DNA from 2 places in the Microbulbifer sp. ALW1 genome. Region 1 is predicted to be linked to the other one. Evidence: predicted binding sites of a transcription regulator. Region 1 holds the regulator's gene; the other holds the start of a gene.
The links. The regulator FNR, encoded in region 1, switches genes on or off when oxygen is low (the NO sensors DNR and NnrR bind a similar motif). The targets are predictions, from matches to a motif close to TTGATNNNNATCAA.
Positions count from the first base shown of each region.

Region 2: the regulator FNR is predicted to act here: its motif matches at 9,268-9,281, upstream of GRX76_RS14660 (DUF3149 domain-containing protein).

Region 1 covers NZ_CP047569.1:1,431,520-1,442,573, reverse strand. The annotation lists gene GRX76_RS05925 (TonB-dependent hemoglobin/transferrin/lactoferrin family receptor) at 1-727, shown strand, start outside; gene hutX (heme utilization cystosolic carrier protein HutX) at 851-1,363, shown strand; gene GRX76_RS05915 (pyridoxamine 5'-phosphate oxidase family protein) at 1,379-1,987, shown strand; gene GRX76_RS05910 (hypothetical protein) at 2,173-2,580, shown strand; gene GRX76_RS05905 (hemerythrin domain-containing protein) at 2,753-3,319, shown strand; gene fnr (fumarate/nitrate reduction transcriptional regulator Fnr) at 3,409-4,137, opposite strand; gene hemN (oxygen-independent coproporphyrinogen III oxidase) at 4,335-5,843, opposite strand; gene mmsB (3-hydroxyisobutyrate dehydrogenase) at 5,965-6,873, opposite strand; gene GRX76_RS05885 (enoyl-CoA hydratase/isomerase family protein) at 6,949-8,025, opposite strand; gene ettA (energy-dependent translational throttle protein EttA) at 8,263-9,927, shown strand; gene GRX76_RS05875 (TonB-dependent receptor) at 10,097-11,054, opposite strand, start outside.
Region 2 covers NZ_CP047569.1:3,514,727-3,525,780, forward strand. The annotation lists gene GRX76_RS14630 (hypothetical protein) at 1-984, opposite strand, end outside; gene GRX76_RS14635 (zinc-dependent peptidase) at 1,265-2,146, shown strand; gene GRX76_RS14640 (NTP transferase domain-containing protein) at 2,037-2,702, opposite strand; gene GRX76_RS14645 (translocation/assembly module TamB domain-containing protein) at 2,750-6,748, opposite strand; gene GRX76_RS14650 (autotransporter assembly complex family protein) at 6,750-8,573, opposite strand; gene GRX76_RS14655 (hypothetical protein) at 8,744-9,130, opposite strand; gene GRX76_RS14660 (DUF3149 domain-containing protein) at 9,391-9,534, shown strand; gene GRX76_RS14665 (acetoacetate--CoA ligase) at 9,757-11,054, opposite strand, start outside.

The DNA of each region.
Region 1 (11,054 bases):
GGCACCGGGCGTGGAAGAGATGTACACCCAGGGCACCCACTACGCCTACGGTGATTTCAGCTTTATGGGTATGGGATTCCTCGCCAACACCTTTATCCCCAACCCGGATCTGGCAGCAGAAGAAGCGCAGAATACCGAGCTGCGCGCAGACTTTGCCTTCAGCGGCCTCGCCAGTGACAGCGACCAGCTGACCGCCCGTGCCGCGGTGTTTCGCAACAAGGTGGATAACTTTATCGAGCAGGTGGTCATCAATCCGCACTTCATGTTTGGCTTCCCCATGAACACCACCTACCAGAATGTGGACGAAGCGGAACTGAAAGGCTTTGAGCTGGGCGCCAACTACCGGCTGAACGACCTGGAACTGGGCCTGAGCTACGGCCAGACGGAGGGCAAGGACCCGTCAGATGACAGCTACCTGAGCAATATCCCCGCCGACAAGTGGGTGCTGGACCTGGGTTACTACTTCCTGCAGCGCGACCTGAAAACCGGCCTGCGTACCTCACTGGTCTCCGCCCAGGATCAGTTGCCGGACGACGAAGCCCGCGAGTTCGACAGCTACACTCTGGCGGATGCCTATGTGACCTGGGAACCGGCCACCGGCAACCTCAACGGCCTGAAGCTGGGGCTGGCGCTGGATAACCTGGCGGACGAGGAGTATCGGGTCGCCTTCCAGCAGCTGTATATGCCCGGACGCAACATTAAGCTTTCTGCCAGTTACCGCTTCTGATCCCTTGTTCATTTGCCGGGAAACGGAGTGCGAGTCGGGCCGATTGTCTGCGGCCCGCCATTTGCACTTGAAGAGCCCGTATTCAAGACATCTCTAATTAAGACATTGCCGGAAAACCGAATCATGCAACAACAGGTACAGGAATTACTGGCCAGCGAACCGGGCCATACCCTGGAGCAGATGGCAAAACAGCTAGACACCAGCGTGCGGCAAATCATCGCCAACCTGCCCGCAGACATGGCCTCACTTGCCGGCAGCGAAGCGGTGTGGCCGCTGATTGAAGAACTGCCCAGCTGGGGCAAGGTCACCACCATCGTGCAGAACGAGGGCTCGGTGTTCGAATTCAAAGGGGAATTCCCCAGGGGCAGCATTGCCCACGGCTACTACAACTTCATGCACCACAAAAACCCCTTCCACGGTCACCTGCTGGTGGACGGCTTGAGTGAAGTGGCCTTTGTGAGCAAACCCCACCGCGGGGCCGAGAGCCATTCCATCGTATTCCTGGCCCCCAGTGGCAATTGTGTATTCAAGGTATTTCTGGGACGGGATGCAGAGCGCAAACTGATCCCGGAACAGGTTGCTCGTTTTAACGCTTTAAAGCAGCAGCTGGCAGGCGCCGGCGCTGAACATTCCTGACGGGGGATTCTGATCATGACCGAACAGAACAACAGTAACATCGACAATCAAGCCGGCACGCCACAAGTCGATCCACAAGCCAGTGCCGCCAGGACCAGTGTCGCCAAGACGAATGACGGCGCCGACCTGGTCGCTGAAGTGCGCGACTTCATCGCCACCCGCAAGCTACTTAACCTGGCGAGCCTGACACCAGAGGGGTACCCACACGCGAGTACCGCGCCTTTTCTGGCCGCCGATGGTCACTTTTACCTGTTTATTTCCGACCTTTCCGAACATGCAGCCAACCTGAAAGCTAACCGTAAGGCTTCTGTGATATTTAATGCAGATGAAGCGGATACCAAGCAGGCGTTTGCGCGTTTGCGGGTGACGTTCAATGTGGAGGCGGGCCTGATCGGCCGTGAGGCGCCTCTCTGGCAGGAGCGCATTGAACAACTGCGGGAGAAGTTTGGCCCGGTTATGGATCACCTGAAAGGCCTGGAAGATTTCCACCTGTTTGAACTGAAGCCCAGCGCCGGGCGCTACGTCAAAGGCTTTGGCCAGGCGTACGCGCTGGAAGGCCTGGAAAAACAGGTCGCCTTGCACCTGAAAGACGGCCACAAGGAAAAGAACAGCGACGCAGCCTGAACGCTCCGGGTGTTCACTGCACACCGGCGCCCTGTTTGGCGCCGGACTTTATAATGCCTTCTCCCCTCCGCTTCCCGATTGCTGTTCTGACAGTTTTTTCCTGCCCGCGGTACCGCTGCAACCAAACTGAAACGCTTCTGCAACCCTCACTTGCTATTTTGGTAACAAATAACCAAAGAGTAACAATGATGTCGTCAAAAAAGAGCTTACTGCTTCCCCTGCTGTTCCTTTCCGCCTGCGCCGCCAATCCGCCGCAACAAACGCTCACCGTCAGCGGCACCCTGATCGAGGAAAACGGCAAGTTCTTCCTGCAGGCAGAGGAAGAGCGCTACCACCTGAACCGCATGCCCCAGCTGCGTTACCAGAACTACCTGGGCCAGCAATTGTTGATCAAGGGTGAAGTTCCAAACAATTGCCAGCAGGTATGGAAGGACTCCATTGTGCAGGTGCAAGGCGGCGCGGAAATCGTGGATATGAATAAGGTCGACTGGTCCGAGTGCCTGGTGGCCGACAAGGTCAGCCTGGTCACCGCGGATGGTCCCAAGCTGGTGTACGACTGGGAACAGATCGATCTGCAGGATTATTACTTCTAACGTCACTGAGGCCCCCAGGCTTCACTTCACCTCTCCTCGATAGCACTCGCTTTGCGCTGTCGACGCAAGCCGCGACACGATATTGTCGCGGCTTGATTCAGATCAAGCTCTCCCTCTGACAGCAGACAACAATGGGATTATCGATTGTCACTGCCCGTCAAGGAGGCGCGATATGAACGGCATTTACCGACAACTCTGCGATGACCACAAGCAGATGCAGAACCTGCTGGATGTGTTTGAACATTTGCTCCACGAACTGGGAAAGCAAGATCGGGATCCCGCAACCCTGAGCATGATCCTGGAGGCGCTGGATTACTTTTCTGTCTATCCGGACCAGTGGCACCACCCGGTGGAAGACCTCGTGTTCGAACAGTTGCTGGGCAAGCCCGTGGACATTAGAGACCTGGTTGAAAAAATAACATCGGAACACAAGGCCGTCGCCGAAGCCACCCGCACAATGAACCAGCTGTTTTACGCAGTCGCCAATGATGCCGCAGTGGAACGGGAACGACTGTTCGGCACCGCGCAGGAATATATCGCCCTGCAGCGTGCACACATGAAAAAAGAAAACGAAATTCTGCTGCCGCTGGTCAATCAATACTTGACCGACACCGACTGGGAAGAAGTGACCGTCGCGCTGGCAGACAGGCAGAGCTGCCATTTTCACCGGGGCGTGAAGCAGCTTTACCAGGCCATTTATCAGGATCTTGCGGAGAGGGAGTCCGCCGTCGCCAGCTGAACACAGGTCGCAAACGACAGACGACAAAGTGAACAGAGTGAGAGGCTAACGGGTGTGCGCCTCTCACTGAAGGAAACCCGTTAATTACTTTATCCGTTCTCGTAACTGCAGTGAGTCCCGGCAAGCTCACTAAGGGCGATAAGATCCAAAATCGTAATCGCCCTTCCCTGTGCCAGGATGAGCCCCTGCTTTTGAAAGCGCGACATCAGGCGACTGACGGTTTCCGCGGTCAGCCCCAGATAGTTCGCGATATCCATACGCTGCATGGAAAGTTTGAATTCACTGGCCGAGTAGCCACGTCGCGCATAGCGGCTGGAGATATTAATCAGCAGCGCTGCTAGACGACTCTCCGCGGAGCGTTTGCCAAGCAGTAGCAACACGTCGTTGTCCTGCTTCAGTTCTTCGGAAAATATGTTGTAAATCTGCTTTTGCAGTGCGGGCACCTGCTGCGCCAGATTTTCGAGCTGAGTAAATGGCAGTACGCACACACTGCTTTCTTCCAGCGCCTCCGCATAGCCAGGGTGGGAACCACTGCTGTACGCATCCAGCCCCAGCAATTCACCGGGTAATGCGAAATGGGTCACCTGGGTGTCACCGTCGGCGCCGATCACCGCAGACTTGAAGCTGCCCGAGCGAATGGCATAGAGATTGGAAAAGGGATCACCGGCGCGAAACAGGGTGTCGCCGGCTTTGAGGATTTTTTTCTTGCGCGAGACCTGCTCCAGGCGCTGGATATCCTCCTCACTCAGCCCCACCGGTAGACACAACCTTCTGACAGAGCAGTTTCCGCAATTGACCGCTGGTGAGGATTTCGGCATCGTCATTTCCACTTTCACTATTCGATGACTATTTCGTCGATGAACTGTTCGTCGATAAGTCTTTCGGTCGATCGTTCGCCCGTTCGTTTGCAACTTTTTCCGCGACTTCTTTTTTCGCGGCATCTTTCGAAAGAAATTCCCAATTCAGGGGCGCTTCCCCGCCCCGTCCATCCTGGAATTGTATCTCCAGCAACCGATTAAAGCACACGGGAGTACTGAGCTGCGGATTCCCCGGTGTGCAAGTGCCGGTCAAAAGCGGCGGCAATATTGCGCAGGAACCAGCGACCGCGCTCAGTGACCACCAGGTCTTGCTCTGATTCGCGTATCAGCCCGTCCGCAATCAGTGGGCGTAACCGGGCCAGATCCGCGGCAAAATACTGTCCGAACGGCGTGTTTGTGCGCAGCTCCAGCGCGCGCTTTTCCACCCTGAGATGGCACATCAACTCCATGATCAGCCACTGCCGCACCCGGTCGTCATCATCGAGCGACCAGCCCCGGCAGATGGCCTCGCCGCGCTCGGCAATGGCCGTCGCATACTCCTTCTGGCCGTGGTGGTTTTGCCAGTAGCCATCGCGACTGTAGCTGATGGCCGAGGCACCAAGGCCGATCAGCGCGTCAGCGGGCATCAATGTATAGCCCTGGAAATTGCGCGCGAGGCGTCCATCGTCGGCGGCCGCGGCAAGGGGGTCTTCCGGGCGGGAAAAATGGTCCATACCGAGAAACCGGTAACCTGCATTTGTCAGCCGCTGTGTCGCGGCAAGCTGCATATCGATTTTTGCCTGCGGTGACGGAATCAGGTCGGAGTCGATCAGGCGTTGCGCCTTGAATCGGTGTGGCAGATGCGCGTAGTGATACAAAGCAATACGATCCGGTGCCAGTTCAATCACCTTATCGATGGTGCGCTCCAGGCTTTGCACGTCCTGCCCGGGCAGACCGTAGATCAGGTCATAGGAAATGGAACCAAAGCCCCGCGCCCGCGCGGCATCGGTCAGGGTGCGGACCTGCTGCGGCGTGCAGATTCGATTGATCGCCCTTTGCACCTCGGGATTGAAATCCTGGATGCCCATACTCAGGCGATTGAAACCGAGTGTTTGTAGCGTATCCAGGGTTTCCAGTTCCAGCACCCGCGGATCCGCTTCCACACTGTATTCCACGTCCTCTCCGGGGCGAAGATCAAACACCTCCCCGAGCCCCCGCACCAGCCGCGTCAGATCGCCGTCGTTCAGATAGGTTGGCGTACCACCACCGAGGTGCAATTGGGTTACAGGCACCCGTGCGACGCGTTCCCGATACCACTGAGCCTCGGCAAGTACACGCTCCAGGTAGCTGGAAGCCAGACCATACTGCTGGGTAATTACCTTGTTGCAGGCACAGAAGTAGCAGAGGGAACGACAGAATGGGATATGCACATAGAGCGACAGGGAGCTCACGTCTCGCAATGCTTCCCAGGGCTTGCCACTTCCATTCGCCGCAAGTAATTCACGATTGGCATGCAGCGGCGTAAACCGGTCGGCAGTGGGATACGACGTATAGCGAGGACATGGGCCCGCGTAACGCGCCAGCAGTTCAGGAGAAAGGTCTCCGGAAGCTACCCCCGATGCAACAGAGTCAGAGGTACCAGAGGTACCAGAGGTACCAGAGGAGCCAGGGATACAAGGGGTATCACTGCTGCGAGGGGGGGCGCTGTCCAAGCGATTTGAGGCCATTTACGCGTAACCTGTGATCCGGAGCTGAATGAGCGGGAAACTATTGGATCGCGCAAAGTTACCGGGCCACGGATTACCGGCGCTTGATTTAGATCAAGCGCCGGCAGGTTGGTCGCGGCACTCAGTCTCCGACGGGACGCCGGAACAGATTCTGGATACTGGAAAAATCCAGCGACCTGTTGAGGTCATCGCCACCGTGCAGCTGGTAGAGATTTTTCGCCAGCGCGCCCAGCGGCGTCGAGGATGCACTGCCAGCGGCGGTATCCATGGCGAGCCCCAGGTCTTTCAGCATCAGGGCCACCGAGAAACCGCCCTGGTAGTCCCGGGAGGCCGGCACATTGTCCATTACCCCCGGGTAGGGATTGTACTTTTCCAGTGACCAGTTGCCGCCGGAGCTGGCACTCATAATCTGCGACAACACCTGCGGGTCCAGCCCGTTATCCACCCCCAGCTGCAAAGCCTCTGCGGTGCCGATCATATGAATGGCCAGCAGCATGTTGTTGCAGATTTTGGCGACCTGGCCGCTGCCTGCGGGGCCGGCATGAAAAATATTTGCGCCCATGGCCTCCAGCACCGGACGCGCCCGCTCCAGTGTTTGGTCTTCGCCACCGCACATAAACGACAGAGTCCCTGCCGCGGCGGCGGCGGTGCCACCGGAGACCGGGGCATCCAGCGCGTCGATACCGCGCTCAGCCGCTGCCGCGATCACCTGGCGGGCGTCGTTTGCGGCAATGGTGGAGCAGTCAATGAGCAGGGTTTCCCGATCCATCGCCTGCAATAAACCCTGCGCCCCGAGATACAGCGCACGCACCGCTTCGCCGCTGGGCAGCATGGAAACCACCACGTCGGCGCCGTCAATCGCCGCTTCCGCGCTTTCGCCGCGCAGGCAACCATTGGACACTGCGCTTTCCAGCATCGGTACCGACAGGTCAAAGGCCGTTACTGCAAAACCCTTGTTCACCAGGTTTGCGGCCATGGGGCCGCCCATATTACCGAGCCCGATAAACGCGATCTTTTTGATTGGCTGCATGTTTTTTCCCTCTCATTTTTATTGTTACTTTCCATTATTTTTACTTCCGGTTAGATAACCCCGACCGTCACTCAATCAGGGGGCAGTAAAACAGGCCTCCACCTGTTCCGCAGTGACCTCTGCCAGTGTTGCCGGTTGCCACTGCGGATTGCGGTCCTTATCGATCAGCAGTGCACGCACGCCCTCCTTTACCTGACCATTAGCGCACATATTCACCGCCAGTATTTTTTCCATGTCCAGCACCTCCTGAAGCGAAAGATGCTTGCCACGCTTCAGCTGCTCCCACACGACCCATGCGGTTAACGGGCAGCCGGCCCTGAGGGTTTTGGCAGCCCGTTGCAGCCACTCATCATCCCCGGCGTATTCAACAATCTGCTGATAGACCTCCGGCAGGGTGGCGCCATCGGTGAGCTGCTGGATCACATCGTAATGGGCGCGGACATTGGAGTTCGGCTGCTGGTCGGCGGGCATTTCAGACGCCTTGAGCAGGCGGCTTACCAGCGCGCGATTGTGTTCCGGGTCGCTATTGAACCCGGCGTCTGCGAGAGCGCCAAAGACCGCATCCTTGCTCCCGGAGGCAACCAGGCGATCCGCCATACCGGTATAGATAGCATCGGCACCGTTAAACTGGGCACCGGTCAGGCCGAGGAACAGGCCAATGCGACCAGGCATACGATTGAGGAACCAGCTGCCGCCCACATCGGGAAAGAGGCCAATGGTGATTTCGGGCATGGCCATACGCGTGGATTCGGTGACCACGCGGTGGCTGGCGCCATTCATGATACCGATACCGCCACCCATGACGATGCCGTTGCCCCAGACGATGATGGGTTTCGGGTAGGTGTGGATCTGGTAGTCGAGGTGGTATTCACGGGAAAAAAACGCTTCCACAAACTCACTGGCGCCTTCGCCGCCGTAGCTACCGGATTCCCGGTGCAGCGCCACGACATCGCCACCGGCACACAGGGCTTTGTCACCGGCGCCTTCTATCCAGATACAGGCGACACTGTCGTCCTGCTGCCACTGTTCCAGCTGTGCGGCCATCAGGTCGATCATGTCGAGATTGAGGGCATTGAGGGCTTTGGGCAGATTGAGCGTCAATTTGCCAATGGGGCCCTGGCGCTCAACGATTACGGGTAAATCCTGGGTCATACTGGTTCCCGGCTGTTTATTTGGGGCAAAGTTAAACATAGATGGGCGGGTGGTGGCATTACCTCCTTCTTCCCGGTAATTGACATATCCCGCTGCCTCCAGGCTTTCCCGGTGCCTCAAAGGGGGCTTTTAGGAACATTTGAAGCAGATCAAAAATGACACACTACGAGCAGGTTGAAGTTTCCCACCAAACTGCTAACTTGCGCCCAAATTCTGACCGACTGGAATCGAGCTCTAATGGCTGAATACGTCTATACAATGAACCGCGTGGGCAAGGTTGTTCCGCCCAAACGCGAAATTTTGAAAGATATTTCCCTGTCCTTCTTCCCCGGCGCCAAAATTGGCGTACTGGGTCTGAACGGCGCCGGTAAGTCCACCCTGCTGCGCATCATGGCCGGCGTGGATCAGGACTATAACGGTGAAGCCCGCGCCATGCCGGGTATCAATGTGGGCTACCTGCCCCAGGAACCGCAGCTGGATCCCGCCAAGACCGTGCGCGGCAACGTCGAAGACGGCATGCGCGAGGCCATCGATGCCCTCGCCGGCCTCGACCAGGTCTACGCCGAATACGCCGAGCCGGATGCCGACTTCGATGCGCTGGCCAAGAAGCAGCAGAAATTTGAAGACATCATCCAGGCCTGGGATGCGCACAATATGGAGCATCGCCTGGAAGTGGCCGCCGATGCCCTGCGCCTGCCGCCCTGGGATGCCGACGTAAACAACCTCTCCGGTGGTGAGAAGCGCCGTGTGGCCCTGTGCCGCCTGCTGCTGTCCCGCCCGGACATGCTGCTGCTGGACGAGCCGACCAACCACCTGGATGCGGAATCCGTATTCTGGCTCGAACGCTTCCTGCACGACTTCGACGGCACCGTGGTGGCCATCACCCACGACCGCTACTTCCTCGACAATGTGGCCGGCTGGATTCTGGAACTGGACCGCGGCTACGGTATCCCCTGGGAAGGTAACTACACCACCTGGCTGGAACAGAAAGAGAAGCGCCTGGAGCAGGAACAGAAAGGCGAGCAGGCCCGTGCCAAGGCCATGCAGAAAGAACTGGAATGGGCCCGCCAGAACCCGAAAGGCCGCCAGTCCAAAAACAAGGCCCGTCTGTCGCGCCTGGAAGAAATGCAGTCCCAGGAATTCCAGGCCCGTAACGAGACCAACGAGATCTACATTCCGCCGGGCGAGCGCCTGGGTGACAACGTGATCGAGCTGAACAATGTGAGCAAGGCCTTCGGCGATCGCGTGCTGATCGACAACCTGTCGTTCCGTGTACCCAAGGGTGCCATCGTCGGTATCGTCGGTGGTAACGGCGCCGGTAAATCCACCCTGTTCCGCATGATCAACGGCACCGAGAAACCGGACTCCGGTGAGATCAAAATCGGTGAGACGGTACAGATTGCCAGCGTCGACCAGAGCCGCGAAAACCTGGACGACAACAAGACTGTGTGGGAAGCCGTTTCCGATGGCCAGGATATTCTCAAGATCAACAACTACGAAGTGGGCTCGCGCAACTATATTGGCCGTTTCAACTTCAAGGGCAGTGATCAGCAGAAGCGCGTGGGCGAGCTTTCCGGTGGTGAACGCGGCCGCCTGCACCTGGCCTACACCCTGAAGCAGGGTGCCAACGTACTGCTGCTGGACGAACCATCCAACGACCTGGATATCGAAACCCTGCGCGCCCTGGAAGAAGCCCTGCTGAGTTTCCCCGGTTGCGCCATGGTGATCTCGCACGATCGCTGGTTCCTGGACCGTGTGGCGACCCACATCCTGGCCTACGAAGGTGACAGCAACGTGGTGTTCTTTGAGGGTAACTACACCGAATACCACGAGGACTTCGTGGAACGCAATGGTGAAAATGCCACGCCGCACCGTATGCAGTACAAAAAGTTGAAGACCTGATTTTTCAGTGACTCAATGTAAAAAGCCCGCATTTTGCGGGCTTTTTTGTATTTTTCTGACGGGCAATAAAAAAGCCAGCCCCAAAGAGGCTGGCTAAAGCAAGAGAGGTTTGCCAATTGCACAACCAAACAGCTGCGCAATCGGCAATTTTTTATTTCAACCGATCAGATCAGTTGAAGTCGTAGCGAACGCCAAGACGAACGCTGCGTGGGCTCTGGTAGCTGGTGGGCTCACCGTAGTTGCTGTTGAAAAGCTCATTGACTTCGGTGACAGAATCGTTGTCCAGAATATTGAACAGATCCAGAGACACCAGCAGCTTCTGGTTATTTCCAAACTCAACCGGGTACTGAGCATTCAGGTCCAGGTTCCAGTAGTTGTCAGTGCGACCCATGCTGGCACGTGGTACAAGCTGATCATTACAGTAGAAGGACTCTTGACCGTACTGGGCAGCGAAGCCGTCAGTCGGGTGAACACCGAAGCAGTTCTGCGGACGGCCAGTCTGCCACATGAAGTTGGCACCCATGCGCAGGCCCATGTCAAAGGCATAGGTACCGAAGGCCTTCACAGTGTGACGACGGTCGTTCGGCAGGTCGCCGTAACCGCCGTCCAGCAGTCCAGGCTGGTCGAAGTTGGTGGTCAGGCCAGCGTCATCCTGACCATTGTCGGAACGCACGTAACCTTCGTTGTTACCCCAGCTGTGACCCCAGGTGTAAGACGCATTCATAGACCACTTGCCGTCGAACGGACGATCAAATGTGAACTCGAGTGCACCATACTGGCGTTTGGCTTCCGGGTATTGCAGTTGATCGGCAGTCAGGGCGATGTATTCATCCATTTCCGGGATATAGATACGCATATCGTTGCCCGGATTGGTCAGTACGTACTGATGGAAGCCACCAAATACATCTTCAACGGTGTCGCCGCCAACCTTGGATGCATCCCAGCTACCAGTGGAGTTGTAGTAATCGATCACCGCAGCGTCGATCGCCACATCTTCAATGGAAGTTTCCAGGTTGCGGTACAGACCCTTCACGCCCAGCTGCATGCCATTTTCCATTACGTATTCGTAACCGAGAATGAACTCAGACTGGTACATCGGCTCAATGTTAGTGTCTACCAAACCGCGG
Region 2 (11,054 bases), 2.1 Mb from region 1:
ATCCCGACCAGGTTCCCGCTGCAGTCGAGTGTCCAGTACAAAGAAGCTGAGATCCGAACCAATATCAAACTGACTGGAGGGCTGCCCCTGGGGCAACTGATAGGCATCGAACAGGCTACGCGCAGTATCCTTCCAAATATCGCGAACTTTGCGCGACCAGAGCACTGGTAAAAAGCCCGGAGGATTGGGGTAATCGTTCCAGAACTCGTGATCACCCGCGAGGAAATAGTGATTACCGCTCGCCAGCAAGCGACGCAGCCCGCCGCGCCAGGTCGCGCGATATTCCTTGCTGAAAATGCCATTCAAAGTGCGGCGAATTCGCTTGCGAGAGCGCAGCGCCATCAGCGAGAAGTTGCGGGTACTGAAACCGGGTACCAGGGTGAAACCGGTATTGGAAAACGCGGTATCCAGGTAGACCTGATCCCCGCCGAGAAAAGAAACATCCGGGCGATGTGCTTGCGGCAACGCATCCAGTGCTTCTGCCAGCGCGCCGTGATCCCCGTGGCGATAAAAACAGGTGCCATACCAGACATTGAAGCCATCGCCCAGGCCGTCTGGCTGCCCGCGAAGATCCGCCTCGGCCAATTTGATTGGGCGGGCATTACCGTGCGGATCGGTCCCCGTTTGCCAAAGTGAGAGCCGGTAACGACAAGCCGGCAGGGTTGGAATGGATATCACCCCATAGTGGAGCCCCGATACCTGCTGCCCCAATGTAACCGGGATATCACGGCAGACGGACTCGTGCGCGAGCAGGTCGCCGCCATTATCGAGTAACGGCTCACAGCGCAGCCAAAGCCTCTCGGGTAACGATTCAACAAATGCTCCCAGCCACACCTGCGCGTGACGCGCGCCATCGAACCCATGTGGTACAAGCATAAAATCGTTGTCACAAACCGCGCCCGACGCCACCGAGTTGCTGAGCCCGGTGCTCGTCCCGTGTGTTTCGTCTGCGTCCAGTTGCCGCGTCGCCGCCGATGTATCCATACCCCGTCCCTATTCCCAAAAACAATCCCAAAAACTATCCCAAAAACCATTCCAAAAACGGCCGAAAATAGTTCAGCCACAGTCATTTTTATTGAGTCCCGCCTGACGGGCGCGGCGAATATGGTCGCAGAATCTGACTCGACGTCAACATTGGCACTACACTGGGCGACCTCGAGTCTCTACCATGCAAAACTAAAAGTCCGGCAGTGTCAGGCAAAATCGTGTAATCGTGATATCGCGGCATATAAGCAAACCCTGGTAGCAAACAAGGAATATCGTATTGAAGACTTTTCTCGCCGTGATCCTGCTCGCGGTTCTGGTTTGGGTAGTCCCTATTTTGTGGCAACGCTGGCGACGGCAGTATTTGCGCAGCCGCCAGCTGACCGCGGAACAGTACTCCATCCTTAAATCCCGGCTGGCCCTCTATTCCTATCTGCCCAAGGAGCAGCAACAGGAGCTGGCACAGAACATCAGCCTGTTTCTGCGGGACAAGGAGTTTGTCGGCTGCAATGGGCAGGTCATTACCGAAGAGATCCGGGTGGTGATTGCCGCTCACGCCTGCCAGCTGCTGTTACAACGGGACAACAATTGCTATCCCGAACTACAAACGGTGCTGGTCTACCCCGATGCCTATGTCGCGCAGGAAACCCGCCACCAGGGGCATGTGCAATCCACGCACCTGAGCGCCCGTGCCGGCGAGGCCCATTACCGCGGTCCGGTAGTACTTTCCTGGGATGACATTCGACAGGGGCTCGCCCATCCCGAGCAGGGGCACAATGTGGCGATTCACGAATTTGCGCACAAGCTGGATGAAGAGGACGGCTATGTGGACGGGCGACCGCCATTTGAAAACAGTGCGGATGGGAAGAATTGGGCTCCGGTGATGCGGGAGGCATTTGCGGAGTTGCGGCAGAGGATTCACGCCCTGCACGGTGAAACAGCGAGTTCACCAGCTACAGACGCGCTTTCCGTTGAGAAGCCCTCGGTTTTGGATACCTATGGTGCCCAGTCCCCGGCAGAGTTTTTTGCGGTGGCGACGGAGGCCTATTTTGTTATTCCAACGGCGATGGAAGCGGCTCACCCGGTACTGTATCGGGAGATGCAAAAATTTTACCGAACAGATCCTGCCGCACTGCTGCGTGGAAGTCGTCCGGGCGGTTGATATCGCAATTGATCGCAGGATCCGCCACTTCAACATCGATGACTGCATCGCTGTAGATGCGCAGCACCTTTTCCACCCCGGTTCTGCGCAGGCGCGAGAGCGCTGACAGGAAACGCCGCCCTATGGCGATCGGGTAACCGCGGGTTCCGGCACAGACCGGCACACAGATGCGATCTTCTTCCGCGGACTGCAGTAGGGTCACCAGTGTTTCAGGTTCGACAAAGGGCATATCACCCAGGCAGACCAGCACCGCTTTGGGATTGGCACCCTGTCGCTGCATCTGTTCCACGGACGATGCCAGGCTGGCGCCAATTCCAACAGGCCAGACCGGTGCGTGCAGGACTTGTACGGGAAATTTGCTGAGACCGTTGCCGATGACCGGGTCACGGGCACGCAATACTACTTGGACCTGGGTATCTTCAAGACTGGACGCGGCTTCCAGGGCGGTCTGGAGTGTGCGCAGCAACATGGGTTCGCCCTGGATACTGGCCAGGCGTTTATCGCTGCCAAATCGATGAGAGTAACCAGCGGCCAGAATCACAATTGAATATTCCATTTCGATTGCTCCCATCATTTTTAATAGTGTTCAGTTTTTATAGTCGGTCAATAATCCTTCTTCCACTGCAATTCGACACTTCCGCCGCCGCTTTCGTTGTTCTCAGACGATTTGATATCGAGGCGCAAATTTTTACGTAACTCTATCTGCATCTCCGCCTGCCAGGGGTTCAGAGGGTCTGTACTACGCTGCAGCTCCAGGTAGATACGGCTGGTGATGTATTTCCCCAGGCTGAGAGAATATTGGTCTCCTTCATCGGTGGCCTCAGACTCAAAGTCAAGCGTATCCAGCCCGACTAGGTCGCGGGTGCTGGCCAGCGGATCAAACCCGGTATTGCCAGTTTGCAGGGTGCGCACCACGCTGACCAGGCGCACCGCCTGTAACGGGGAAATATCCGTCAGGGATTTGCCGAACAGCAGCTGGGCGAAAATTTCATCCTGGGCGGCGGCGGGGTTGGAACTGAACTCAATTTTGGGGTCGTCGGTCGTGCCGGAAATCTCCGCGGTAATCTCCCCCTCGGCATAGGTGTGCACCCCCTTCACGTAGATGGCCGCTACGTTGTTCTCGAACTGCACCTGCCCGTCCTGCAGGTCGAACTTTTTACCCAACAGGTCGAATTTGCCACGCACGATGGTCAAGGTTCCGGAGGCCTGGGGATCGGCTGCGGTGCCGGCAATCTCCACCTTGCCCTTGAGCTCTGAATCGAGCCCCAGCCCGCGCACGTAAGATTGCTGATCCAGTACGACTTCCAGCGCCAGGCGAATATGTTCCATCAATGGCGGTCCCATATCTCGCTCACCGCTGTCCATCTCCACCTCTATCACGTCGATTTCCGGCACGCTGCTGCCAATAAAATGCTCAACCTGCACCGCCAGCGGGCGCAAGTTGAGCGAGCCGGCAAGCAGGGCGTCGTCGGTGGTACCGGTAAGACGAATTTCACCGCTGAATGCCCCCTTGGCGCCGGGCATATTCAACAGGTGCGCCTTCTTCGCGTTAAGAGAGAAGTTCAGGCTGGGCGGCTGCGGCGCATTGAAAGTAACCGCGCCTTCAAGGTCCACCCTTCCGCGATCTCCGTCTCTGGCACTCGCTTCCACGATACGCCAGGCATCTGGCGTCAGTTCCCCCACAAACACCACTTTGCGCAAACGGGTGTTGCTGGGACGGTGCTCGTAGTAGCCCTCTTGTAACTGAATCTTGCCGCGGGCATTGGGGGCGATACTGGTTCCATCTGCAGACAAGTTGAAATCCAGACGCCCGCGCATGGTGTGTATTTCCGGATCAAAAAAGGCACCCAGCGCCGCCAGGTCCGCGGTGCCGTTCGCGTCGAGATCCACGGGCAGCGGCGGCAATTCCTCCCCTTCTGGTTTTTCCCGGAACAGCTGCTCCAGAATGGGTGCAATTGCCAGGGTCGCCCGGGCATCCGCCGCACTGCGGCTACCGTGGCTGGCATCCAGATTGGCCTCCAAACTTCCAGCGCGGGTTTGCCACTCGAGCAACAACGTCAGTGGAGATTGCACCAGTGCATCGTCGCGCAGCGCCGGGGCCCGGCCCAGAACTTTCAGTTCCCCGGCCAGGTCAGGTTCCCGGGGCGTTCCCTTGGCGGTGGCCCACAAACTGAGCTCGCCACTGTCGCTGATATCGGCGTTGATCCATTCCTCAAAGTCCGCCAGTACCGCTTGCGCCCGCACCTCCAGGTCCAGCGCCTGTTCACTCAGGCTGCCGTCGGCGGTCAGCTGGTTGCGGTTGGCCCACAGCAGTTTGACCTCCGACAGCATCACTTGCGCACTGCCGTAACTCACGTCGCCCTGCACGTGCCAGGGTTCGCCGCGGAATTCGCCGCTCCCCAGGATATTGGCACTGGCTTGCGGCGATTTGAACGGGCCGGAGAATTGGCCGTCGATACTGATTTCCCCCATCAGCGACGGCGGCAGCGACACCCCGGCCAGTTTTGCCATGCGGATGGGAATATTGCGCGCGGCGACACTGCCATTGGCGCGCTGTGCCTTTGGTTCAACCACACCATTCAGTTCCAACCAGGCGTTGCCGCGCTCGCGGGCCTGCTCAGCGTCGAGCGCCAGGGCTCCGGTTCCGGTCACGCGTTCGCGGGACTGCGCCAGCGGGTAATCCTGGCCGGGATCAACGACTTCATCGGGAACCAGTGAGCGGTCCCCCTCTGGCGCCGCCTCGGCTGCGGTTGCGGTACCGGTGTACAGATCCAGCCGCAGGCGATCGAAGGTCAATTGCTCGGCGTTACCAGCGGCACCACCACGCAGGCGATAGCGGTACTCGCGGTAGTGACCATCCGAAGACAGGCGCGCGGACATTTTCGGGTTATCCCAGGGTCCCTTGACCGAAACCACAGCATCCAGATCTACCGTAGTGCCGGGATCCACTGGTACCCCGAACTGCTCCGGCTCGAATCCCCGCGCGGCGACATCCAATTGAAACTGCAGGGCTTTGCCCTCGATATTGATTTCGCCGCTACCACCAACTCTCAGGTTCTCCCCCTCTAGCAGTAGATGGCTGATGGCAAACTTCTTCAGGTCACCCGCAGCCTGCCCTTCGAGCCGGGTTTCCAGCTCCTGATATTGCACATCACTGGCCAGCTGTACGGTCAGCTTCGGATTAGCCCAAGGGCCAGCCGCGGTAACCTGCAACCGCTCAATGGTGCCATCCAGCTCTGCGGGTATCTCCACTTCTCGGGTTTCTTCCAGGGCGACGAGAATTTTTCGGATTTCCGCCAGCGACAGCTGTTCTACAAGCCCTTTGAGGTCAATAGACTCACCACCGATATCCACACTGCCGCTGACATCCAGCTGTGTGTCGGCCAGTTTCAGTCGCGCGGTGCGGATATGAATATCATCGGCGAGCGTTTCCACTTCCCCGGTAAGGTGAAGTGGTTGCTGCTGGTAGCTGGACCGCAGTTCCAGGCTACCGTTGGCACTGGGCTGTTTCAGTGGCCCCTGGATATCCAGATCCGCCGACAGCCAACCACCCTGCAGGTAGTCCTGCCAGGGCTGGGAAATGGCGAGCGGCAGTTTATTCAGCTGCAGCTGCAATGCCATTTCCTCGCCATTGATGTTGCCGCTGACGGTATTGCGGCTATCGTCCACCGTCAGCACCAGGTCGTCCGTTGCCACGGACCAGGGAGATAGCACCACATCCGCACGGCCGGTGAGACCGAAGCTGTGGTGCACCAGTGGCAGGGTGAATCGCTCAACCGCAAGGTGTAACTGGTTCTCGCCAGACAGTTTGACCAACAGCTGGCCGTCCGCATCCAGGCGCTCGCCTTCCGGCAACTGCAGCATCTTGCCGAGGAAGCCACCGGGCTGCTCATCGGCAGAGAGGGTCAGCCGGTAATTGTCCTGATCCAGCATGCTGCCATCCAGCTGTATGCGCAGCTGCTTGCCCTGCACTTCAGCGACCTTCAGCGACAATTCCGATTCCCGGTCCGGCCAGCGATAGCTGCCATAGCCATTTACCGAAACCTGAGGAAAATTTTTCAATCCCTGGTCGATTACCGTAAGTTGGCCAACGGATAAACGCTCGATCCAAATGGCCGGCATGGTGGCATCGTCGACTTCTTCCGCGGCATCTTCCACTTCTTCTTCGGTTACATGCGCCTGGAGGTATTCCCCCAGCACGGTGTTATCAAACAGCAGCGAATCGGCACTCAGCTCAGGAATATGGATCTGGTTGCGCCACAGACGCTGCAAATCCACATGGATAGTGAGCTTGCGCGCTTCTGCCAGGGGCTGCTCCTTGTAGCGCACCCGCAACAACTCGAAATACCAGCGCCCGAGTTCGGGACTGCGCAGCCCTTCCGCGGTGATGTCCAGATCCGGCAAATAATGCCGGGCAATGGAAAGTCCACCGCGGGTCAAGGCCTCGCGGCCGCTCTCGGACCCCAGCAGAAAAATTGCCAGTAATAATGGCAACAGCAGGATTACGGCGTACAGGGCCAGGCGAGGCGCACGGAGTCTGCGCCGGCGCTTGAGAGGCCCGGTATCCGGATGAGAAGGGTTGGCTGGTGACTCATGCTGCATATCAGAACGCCTGCCCCAGGCTCACATAAATCTGATAGGCGCTGTCATTGACGTCTTCACGCCTTTCCAGCGGGAAACCGATATCGAACCGCACCGGGGCAAACGAGGTGATATAACGCACCCCGAAACCTGCCCCCCAATACAAGTCGTCAAAACTGGGCTGTGGGTCGGCATAGGCATTACCGCCATCGACAAACAACACACCGCCCCAGGATTCGGTAAAGCGGAAACGCCCCTCAAGCGAAATTTCACTCAAGCCGCGCCCGCCGATGGGGTCCGACAGGGTGGGCGGCTCACCGGCGACGGTCGACGGAATCAGGCGTCGGGGCCCGAGTGCCTGATAGGCATAACCACGCACAGAACCGCCACCGCCGGCGTAATATCGCTCGTCCGCAGGAATTTCCAGGTTGTCCGCGCCGCTGATTACACCCGCTTTAATACGCAGCGCCAGGGTCGGGTCGAAACGAACCTCATCGAAGGTATGGTAACCGGTCATTACCAGGGTATTTTTGGTGAACTGGGTGCCACTGCTGCGCAGGTCAAAGTACGGCTTCACTTCCATCGCAACGGTCGCGCCGCGCCGGGCATCCAGCAGGTTGTCGGTGGTATCGATCTTGATGCCGAGGGGAAAGGACAACAGGTTATAGTTTTCACTCTCCTCACCCTCTTCCTGCACCTTACTGAACTTCAGCTCACTGCCGACACTGAATGTCCGGTGCTTGGTGTGGTGCCGGGAAATGGTGCCACCAATGGTCACCGAGTCCGCATCGTAGGCGTCGCGCTCTTCATTGGAGGCTTCCGCTGTGGCGGAAAATTCCTGATCATCGCGAAAGAATCTCGGCACACGCAGTTCGCCCTTCAGGGACTGCTTCGCCTCGTACACCCGAGTCTCGACTTCGATTTTTTCACCACGACCGAGAATATTGCGGTGCTCCCAGCCTGCGGCAATACCGCCGCCATCATCGGAGGTGTAACCAACCCCGAGGCGGATGGTGCGATGCTTGCGTTCGATGACCGTGAAAGTGATATCGACAATACCCGACTCAGGGTCCGACACGTCGGCATTAGCGCCGGCAATCAGGTTGGTGCGCAACAGTCGCAGCTTGGCCGCATCCAGTTTGCTGCGGTTAAAGCAGTCCCCGGATTGTATTTTCAGTCGCTTGCGCAGAAAGTCTTCATCCACCGTCGACAGGCCCTGCACGTGGACCTGCCCGATGTGCACTTCCGGACTATTCGCTACCCGGTATTCCAGCTTGGCCGCCTGCTCGCTGTGAATGACCGTTGCCTGGTAATCCACATCGACATTCAGCAAGCAGGCGTTGTCCGCCAGGTAGCTTTCAATGCGCTTGACGCCCTCGGTGACCTTCTCGGCCTCCAACGGATCCCCGACCTTCAGCCCCACCCCGGGAAAGCCACCTTTCACCCGCGGTGGCATATTCACATCCAGCGCCTTGATGCGATAAACAGGGCCGGGTACCACCCTGTATTCAATCTCGCCATCGGTGACCGACTGGCGCACCCGGCCGTCGTAATAACCGCGAGAACGGAGCAGTTTCTCCAAGGTGCCGCGCTCATAGCGGGCAACATCGAGAGGATCGTCGTAGGACTTCAACACACTGCTGGATTTACGCTGTTCACCGAGCTTGTCCCGCAGCCAATTCTGCAGCTCCTTGCTTTCGGAGACTCGTACTTTGAACTTGGGCAGTTTGTCAAAAAACGGCAGCGCGAAGCCGGATTGCGGCCACAGCAGCACAGGCACTGCCAGCAATGCGACGATAAGTAAGGAGAAAAATTTTGCTCTGGGAGCGAAACGAGAATCGTGCAAGACCAAAATCCGTTTGCCAATCTTCACTACTGCGATGCTGAACATCGGTGAAAGTTGCCGGGGGAGTGTGAACTTTACCCGTCTTTACACCCAACACTTAAAAACGGTGCTCTGCCCTGCCCACACCGGTGATTTACTGACGAATCACAAGGGCTGCCACCCATCAATCACTAGCGTGGCGGCACCGCCGGGTTACCAGCCCGCTCCATCAGCGGATTGCAATTCTTGATAATCACCCGACCTTCAAGCAGGTTGCCCTTGGAATACTCACTGAAGATGCACTCATTCGTCCGCGGATCGTAGTTTTCAACCCAGAGATTGTCGTCCTTCCAGGTAGATCCCAGGTGCCTATGCCCCTCTGGCACCGAGATTCGCATCACACCGCCAAAGCGTTTTACGAACACCTGTTCAAAGTGGAAGTAATAGGCGAGCCAACCGGCGAGAAAGATGATGGCAGCGACAATCGCGCCTTTGCCCAGACTGCCCAGCCGGCTGCCGGCGAACAGGCATAACACCACCAGCGCAATGACTGCGGCCCAATACAGATATGTAATCATGCTGATCTTCCGTGACGTTATTGGTTAGAAATTATTGGTTTGCGGCCGTCGGTTTAAAACAGGAACTGAGAAATCTTATTACCCACAGGGTAGCGCAGATTGGCTGGCGCGGCATAGCGCATCATTCGTCGCCACCCTTGATCTGGATCAAGGGTCCCAGGGCGCGCCACTTTACACTGAGCTCAGTGAAAGACAACCGTAAATGACAAACCCTCGGGACCCACTCAGGTGCCCGCTGCAGACAAAGCCCGGAGGCAACCATGGATGCAATGATCGACCTTTTCACCAGTTTTTCCGGCCTGCTCAGCCTGGGCATCATTGGCTTTGTATGCCTGATGGGCGGTTACTTTACCCGAATGGCATTGCGCAAAATGGATGAAGAGCAGGCTCGGCTGAGCCAGTAGATACGTGGAGGCCAACTGAACGCCGCACAATAGACTGCGGAGAACAGATGGCTAGCAAAAGCGACTAGCCAGGGGAAGCGGATAAAAGGCCGGGCGATCACTCGCTCCGGCCTTCAGCGTGCTGCCCCCAGGGTCGATGAATGGTTACCTGTGGAGCTTCAATACAGCGCTTACTATGCAGCGCCGACAATGCAGCGCCGACAATGCAGCGCCGTCACAAAGTCACTCGCCGGACAGCTCCGGCAGGTTTTCGAACAACCTCAGCGCCTCCGGATTGGCCAGGGCCTCCTGATTCTTCACCGGCTTGCCGTGCACCACATTGCGCACCGCCAACTCGACAATCTTACCGCTGATGGTACGCGGGATATCCCGTACCTGGATCACTTTGGCGGGAACATGACGCGGCGTGGTATTGGCGCGAATTGTGGTGCGAATCTTCTGGGTCAGTTCGTCGTCAAGTGTCACGCCCTCACGCAGCACCACAAACAACACCACCCGGACGTCATCCCGCCAATCCTGCCCGATACAGATGCTGTCCAGCACTTCCTCGACCTTCTCCACCTGGCGATAGATTTCCGCAGTGCCGATACGCACACCGCCCGGGTTCAGTACGGCATCGGAACGACCATAGATGATCACCCCGCCGTGCTCTGTGATTTCTGCGTAATCGCCGTGGGCCCAGACACCGGGCCAACTGTCGAAATAAGCCCCCTGGTATTTGCTGCCGTCAGGATCATTCCAGAAGCCGATCGGCATGCACGGGAAGGAGCTGGCGCAGACCAGCTCGCCTTTTTCCTCTTGCACCGGCTTGCCGTCGTCATTCCACACTTCCACCGCCATTCCCAAGCCGCGGCACTGCAACTCACCGGGATATACCGGTAGTGCAGGGTTACCCAAGGCAAAGCAGGAAATGATATCCGTGCCTCCAGAAATGGACGACAGACAGACATCGGCCTTCACATCCCGGTACACATAGCGGAAACCTTCATGGGCCAGGGGGGAGCCGGTGGACAGCACCGCGCGCAGACGGTCGAGCTTGTGGCTTTCCCGCGGTTTGCAGCCCGCTTTTTCCAGCGCGGCAATGTATTTAGCACTGGTGCCAAAAACACTGATTTCCTCTTCGTCCGCCATATCCCACAGGCACTGGGCCGCCGGATAAAACGGTGAGCCATCGTAAAGCACCAGGGTGGCACCACAGGCGAGACCACTCACCAGCCAGTTCCACATCATCCAGCCACAGGTGGTGAAGTAAAACAGGGTATCGTCGCGGGAAATATCCGTATGCAGGCGATGCTCTTTCAGGTGTTGCAACAGGGTGCCGCCAACACCATGCACGATGCACTTGGGCACGCCAGTGGTGCCGGAGGAGTACATGATATAGAGGGGGTGATTGAATTCCGCTTGCTCAAAGGTGAGCGCCCGCTCCGGTGCCGCGCCCACAAACGCGTCCAGCGTGACTGCGCGATCCAGCCCGACAATATCGTCCGCGGTCTGCTCGGCACTCCGCGCAACGGGCACCA